Linked DNA regions of Azospirillum brasilense. The protein of the gene in region 1 interacts with the protein of each later gene in a pairwise test. Links are inferred from orthologs where the notes say so. Each region holds a gene or a part of one and is shown in the gene's direction. Other genes may lie near its edges. The genes, in order: secD and pheT.

The links.
Region 2: the proteins of secD (region 1) and pheT interact in binary tests that used the Escherichia coli proteins (3 or more experiments, as listed by UniProt). The link is inferred for Azospirillum brasilense from one-to-one orthologs.

The regions. Positions count from the first base shown.
Region 1 is NZ_CP012915.1:684,046-687,329, forward strand. Bases 165-3,135 are described here. They hold secD (protein translocase subunit SecD), read left to right. Parts: upstream 165-836; coding sequence 837-2,435; downstream 2,436-3,135. Other genes in these bases: AMK58_RS16890 (hypothetical protein), read left to right, coding at 165-317; yajC (preprotein translocase subunit YajC), read left to right, coding at 429-800; secF (protein translocase subunit SecF), read left to right, coding at 2,448-3,135. Also shown: more of AMK58_RS16890, read left to right, coding at 1-164; more of secF, read left to right, coding at 3,136-3,284. UniProt on the Escherichia coli protein: Part of the Sec protein translocase complex. Interacts with the SecYEG preprotein conducting channel. SecDF uses the proton motive force (PMF) to complete protein translocation after the ATP-dependent function of SecA.
Region 2 is NZ_CP012914.1:265,529-268,902, forward strand. The notes cover bases 278-3,338. They hold pheT (phenylalanine--tRNA ligase subunit beta), read left to right. Parts: upstream 278-640; coding sequence 641-3,037; downstream 3,038-3,338. Other genes in these bases: pheS (phenylalanine--tRNA ligase subunit alpha), read left to right, coding at 278-627. In the rest of the region: more of pheS, read left to right, coding at 1-277.

The DNA.
Region 1 (3,284 bases):
CCATGCTGCCCCACACCGACGTGTTCGGCACCTTCCTATCCATGTTGCTCTACATGCCGGCGGACGGCCGCCGCCCCGATCTCGGGACGGCGCTGTACCGGCCGCGCGACCCGTCCTTCTCCGCCAACGCCGGACGGTCGACCGAGCGGTTCCCGCGCGCGGATTTCGAGCTGGCCGGCACCGCGCCCTTCCTGCCGAACCATCTGCTGGCCTACGCGCCCTCCGACCGCTCCTTCCACGGGGTGGAGCCCGTGGAGGCGCCCTGCGTGCGCCGCTTCCTGCTTCTCTTTGCCGTGATGGACAGCCGCGGCCCTTGAAGCCCGGCGGGCGTACCCCTATTCCATTGCATCGACGGCCCGGACCGTTATAGTCGCCGCGTCCGCGAGCGCCCGCTGCGCCTTCGGAACCAAACCACAGGGAGCCTCCAGATGTTCGTTTCGACGGCCTATGCACAGACCGCCGCGCCCGCCGCCGGTGGGGCCGACATGATCGTGCAGTTCCTGCCGCTGATCCTGATCTTCGTCGTCTTCTATTTCCTGCTGATCCGTCCGCAGCAGAAGAAGATGAAGGAACACAAGGGCATGCTGGAGTCCATCCGTCGCGGCGACCGCGTGGTGACCGGCGGCGGCATCATCGGCACCGTCACCAAGGTGGGCCCGGAGGACGAACTTCAGGTCGAGATCGCCGAGAACGTCCGTGTCCGCGTCATGCGCTCCACCGTGAACCTCGTGCTGTCGAAGTCCGAGCCGGCCAAGAGCGCCGACGAGAAGGCTGAAGAAAAGGTCGTGGACCGCAAGTAACGCGGTTCTCCGGTAGCGAACGGGACTGGTTTACGAATGCTGTATTTTCCGCGCTGGAAGATTTTTCTGATCGTCGCGATCTGCGTGCTCGGGACCATCCTCACGCTGCCGAATTTTTTCAGCCGCGAGACGTTGTCGGCCCTGCCGAACTGGTACGCGCACAACCGCGTCAACCTCGGCCTCGACCTGCGCGGCGGGTCGCACCTGCTGCTCGAGGTGGACATGGGCGCGGTCATCCGTGACCGCGTCGAAGGCCTGGTCGATTCGGCGCGCACCCAGCTCCGCAACGACAATGTCGGTTACACGGCGATCACCCCGGGCGACCGCGGCATCACCGTGCAGCTCCGCGACCCGGCGCAGGCCGACACGGCGGTGCGGGCGCTGCGCCAGCTCGCCAACACCATCGGCGGCGGACCGCTCGGCGGCGGCCAGCCGGATCTGGAGGTCACCTCCGGCGGCGGCAGCGTCACCGCCCGGTTGAGCGAGATCGCCCTGCGCGAGCGCGCCACCCAGGCCATCGAGCAGTCCATCGAGATCGTGCGGCGCCGCATCGATGAGACCGGCGTCAACGAGCCGACCATCGCCCGCCAGGGCGCCGACCGCATCCTGGTCCAGCTTCCCGGCGTCGAGGACCCCGACCGCGTGAAGCGTCTTCTCGGCACCACCGCGAAGATGACCTTCCGTCTGGTCGACATGAACGCCGACCCGAGCGCCGGCCGCGCCCCTCCGGGCACCGACATCCTTCCCTCGGCGGAAGGCGGGCGGGCGCAGAGCGCCTACGTCATCCGCAAGAAGGTCGAGGTGGACGGCGCCAACCTGACCAACGCCACCGCGGGCAGCAACCCGCAGACCGGCGAATGGGTGGTCAATTTCGAATTCGACAGCATCGGCGCCCGCCGCTTCGCCGACGTGACCCGTGCCAACGTCGGCCGGCCCTTCGCCATCGTGCTCGACAACAAGGTCATCAGCGCCCCGGTGATCCGCGAGCCGATCACCGGCGGACGCGGCCAGATCAGCGGCAGCTTCACCGCCGCCGACGCCAACGACCTCGCCGTCCTGCTGCGCGCCGGCGCACTGCCGGCCCCGCTGAAGGTGATCGAGGAGCGCACGGTCGGCCCCGACCTCGGCGCCGATTCGATCCGCGCCGGCCTGATGTCGGTGGGAATCGGCTTCGTGCTGGTCTGCGCCTACATGATCGCCGCCTACGGCCTGTTCGGGGCTTTCGCCTGCTTCGCGCTGCTGGTCAACACCGTTCTGACGCTGGCCGCGCTGTCGCTGCTCCAGGCGACGCTGACGCTGCCGGGCATCGCCGGCGTCCTGCTGTCGCTCGGTCTGGCGGTCGACGCCAACATCCTGATCAACGAGCGCATCCGCGAGGAAACGAAGAAGGGCCGCGGCGTCTTCGGCTCGGTCGAGGCCGGCTTCAGCCGCGCCTATTCCACCATCGTGGACGCCAACCTGACCACCGCCATCAAGATGGCCATCCTGTTCGTGCTGGGCACCGGCGCGATCAAGGGCTTCGCCGTCACCATCACCTTCGGCATCCTGATTTCGCTGTTCACGGCCACCGTGCTCGTGCGTCTCATGATGGTCAGTTGGCTGCGCAAGACGCGGCCGGCCGTCCTGCCGGTGTAAGAGGTCATTCCCATGTTCCGGCTTCGTCTGGTCCCTGACAACACCAACATCCAGTTCATGCGCGGGCGACACGCCGGCCTGATCGTGTCGGCGTTCCTGTCGATCGCGTCGGTGGTGCTGTTCTTCTATCCCGGCCTTAATTACGGCATCGACTTCCGCGGCGGCATCGTCATCGAAGCGCGCACGCCGCAGGCCGCCGACTTTGCCTCGCTGCGCCACACGCTCGGTCAGCTCAATCTCGGGCAGGTGGCGTTGCAGGAGTTCGGCTCGCCCCAGGACGTGCTGATCCGTCTGGAACGCCAGCCGGGGGATGACGCCGCCCAGCAGGTGGCCGCCGACAAGGTGAGGGCCACGCTCGCCCAGGAGCTTCCCGGCACCACCGTGCGCCGCGTCGAGGCGGTTGGCGCGTCGGTCAGCGGCGAGCTGTTCTTCAACGGCATGCTGGCGCTCGGCCTCGCGCTGCTGGCGATGCTCGTCTACATCTGGTTCCGCTTCGAATGGCAGTTCGGTTTCGGCGCCATCGTGACGCTGCTGCTGGACGTGACGAAGGTGGTCGGCTTCTACGCGATCACCGGGATGCAGTTCAACCTGACGGCCATCGCGGCGATCCTGACGATCATGGGCTATTCGACCAACGACAAGGTCGTGGTCTATGACCGCATGCGCGAGAATCTGCGCATCTACAAGAAGATGCCGCTGCGCGAGTTGATCGACCGTTCGATCAACGAGACGCTGAACCGCACGCTGGGCACCTCCATGTCGACGCTGCTGTCGATCCTGCCGCTGGCCTTCTTCGGCGGCGAGGCGTTGCAGGATTTCGGCATCGTGCTGATCTTCGGCATTTTCCTG
Region 2 (3,374 bases), on another replicon or contig:
CCCGCCCGCGACATGCACGACACCTTCTATCTGCCGGATGCCGGCGACAAGAAGATGCTGCTGCGCACCCACACCAGCCCGGTGCAGGTCCGCACCATGCTGAACAAGAAGCCGCCGATCCGCATCATCGCGCCGGGCCGCACCTACCGGTCCGACTACGACATGACCCACACCCCGATGTTCCACCAGATCGAGGGGCTGGTCATCGACGAGGCGACCCACATGGGCCACCTCAAGGGCTGCCTGATCGAGTTCTGCCGCGCCTTCTTCGACGTGGACGACCTGCCGCTGCGCTTCCGCCCCAGCTTCTTCCCCTTCACCGAACCGTCGGCCGAGGTGGACATCGGCTGCTCCCGCAAAGGCGGCGAGCTGAAGCTCGGCAACTACGGCGACTGGCTGGAGATCCTGGGCTGCGGCATGGTGCACCCCAACGTGCTGGAAGCCTGCGGCATCGACAGCACCAAGTACCAGGGCTTCGCCTTCGGCATGGGGATCGAGCGCGTGGCGATGCTGAAATACGGCATCCCGGACCTGCGCACCTTCTTCGAAGCCGACCTCCGCTGGCTGAAGCATTACGGCTTCGTGCCGCTCGACGTTCCCAGCATGGCCCAGGGCCTGACGCGCTAAAGGAGCCGGACCCATGAAGTTCACGCTGTCCTGGCTGAAGGACCATCTGGAGACCGACGCCACGCTCGACCAGATCGTGGAGAAGCTGACCGCCCTCGGCCTGGAGGTCGAAGGGGTGGAGGATCGCTCCAAGGAGCTGAAGCCCTTCCGCGTCGCCCACGTCGTCTCCGCCGAGAAGCACCCGGACGCCGACAAGCTGCGCGTCCTGGTCGTCGACACCGGCACCGAAAAGCTCCAGGTCGTCTGCGGCGCGCCCAACGCGCGCGCCGGCCTGAAGGGCGTCTTCGCGCCGGAGGGGGCCTACATCCCCGGCTCCGACATCACGCTGAAGAAGGGCGTCATCCGCGGCGTCGAGTCGAACGGCATGATGTGCTCCGAACGCGAGCTGAAGCTGTCGGAGGAGCACAACGGCATCATCGAGCTGCCCGAGGACGCGCCGGTCGGCGTCGCCTACGCCGACTATGCCGGCCTGGGCGATCCGGTCATCGACATCAGCCTGACGCCCGACCGCGCCGACTGCGCCGGGGTGCGCGGCATCGCCCGCGACCTCGCCGCCGCTGGTCTGGGCCGGCTGAAGCCGCTGGCGGCGGAGCCGGTCAAGGGCGCCTTCGCCAGCCCGTTCGGCGTGACCATCGAGGCGCCGGACGCCTGCCCGATGTATGTCGGCCGCTATTTCCGCGGCGTGAAGAACGGCCCGTCGCCGAAGTGGCTGCACGACAAGCTGGTCGCCATCGGCCTGCGCCCGATCTCCGCGCTGGTCGACATCACCAACTTCATCACCTTCGACCTGTCGCGCCCGCTGCACGCCTTCGACGCCGACAAGGTCAAGGGCGGCATCGTCGTCCGTCTGGCCCGCGAGGGCGAGACGCTGGCGGCGCTGAACGGCAAGGAATACCCGCTCGACCCGGGCATGACGGTCATCGCCGATCATGAGCGGGCCGAGGCGCTGGGCGGCATCATCGGCGGCGAGGCGTCGGGCTGCACCGAGACGACGGTCAACGTCTTCCTGGAGGCGGCGATCTTCGACACCGTGCGCACGGCGCAGACGGGCCGCAAGCTGGGCATCGAGTCGGACGCCCGCTACCGGCTGGAGCGCGGCGTCGATCCGGCGGCGGTGGTGTCGGGGATAGAGCGCGCCACCCGCCTGATCCTGGAGATCTGCGGCGGCGAGGCCTCCGACCTTGTGATCGCCGGCGAGGAGCCGCAGTGGCGCCGCACCCTGACGCTGCGTCCGGGCCGCGTCGCCGCGCTGGGCGGTGTCGAGGTGCCGCGCGACGAGCAGACCCGCATCCTGATCGATCTCGGCTGCGAGATCGTCGGCGAGGATGTGGACGGCACCCTGCGCGTCGTCCCCCCCTCCTGGCGCGCCGACATCCACGGCGAAGCCGATCTGGTGGAAGAGGTGCTGCGCATCCACGGCTTCGACGCCATCCCGGCGACTCCGCTGCCGCGCGAGAGCGTGCTGACCCGCCCGGCGCTCTCCACCAAGCAGCGCCGCGTCGGGCTGGCCAAGCGCACGCTGGCCGTCCGCGGCCTGTCGGAGGCCGTCACCTGGTCCTTCATGGCCGGTCCGGTGGCCGAGCTGTTCGGCGGCGTCGGTGAGGGACTGACGCTGGTCAACCCGATCAGCGCAGACCTCGACGTGATGCGCCCGTCGATCCTCGGCAACCTGATCCAGGCCGCCGGGCGCAACGCCGACCGCGGTTACGCCGACGCCGGCCTGTTCGAGGTCGGCCCGGCTTTCCGCAAGCCGTCGCCGGACGGGCAGGACATCGTGGCCGCCGGCATCCGCGCCGGCAACGCGGTGCCGCGCCACTGGGCGGAGAAGGCCCGCGGCGTCGATGCCTTTGATGCCAAGGCCGACGCGATGGCCGTGCTGGAGGCCGCCGGCGCGCCGGTGACCAACCTGCAGGTCACCACCGACGCGCCGGGCTGGTACCATCCCGGCCGCTCGGGCGTGCTGCGTCTCGGCCCGACGGTGATGGCCCGCTTCGGCGAGATCCACCCGACCGTGCTGGGCACGCTGGGCGTCAAGGGTCCGGTGGTCGGCTTCGAGGTGTTCCTGGACGTCATCCCGCTGCCCAAGAAGAAGGGCGGCACGGCGCGTCCGCTGGTCCAGCTCTCGCCCTTCCAGCCGCTGGAGCGCGACTTCGCCTTCGTCGTCGGCAAGGACGTGGAAGCCGACAAGCTGATCCGCGCCGCCAAGGGCGCCGACAAGGCGCTGGTCAAGGACGTGACGGTCTTCGACGTCTACCAGGGCGCGAACCTGGAAGAGGGCAAGAAGTCCGTCGCGCTCTCCGTCACGCTCCAGCCGACCGAGCGCACCCTGACCGAGCCGGAGATCGAGGCCATCGGCCAGAAGATCGTCGCCGCGGTCGCCAAAGCCACGGGCGGCAGCCTGCGCAGCTGACGTCTACGCTTCTGAAGCGGGCGCATCCAAAGACTGTGGATCCGAAAAAGGATTCAATTTCGTAGGATAAAGTTCGGGCCTCCGCCGCAAGGCGGGGGCCCATTGTTTTTCGGTCTCCGGATGGAACGGCTCCCAATCCGGACAGTTCAAAGGATTGTTCCGGAGGCGACACGTCTGGATTCGCGGAACATGCCGCGGCCCGTTGTTTGGAGCACGTTTCGGCAGGGCATCCGAGCGTGCCTCATATGCGCTTTTTCAGAGTTGAACAGAGTTGGTCCATCAGATAAAGCGAATGAACATAAGTTTGTAAATCATGCGTCCGTATTGTTTCGATGTT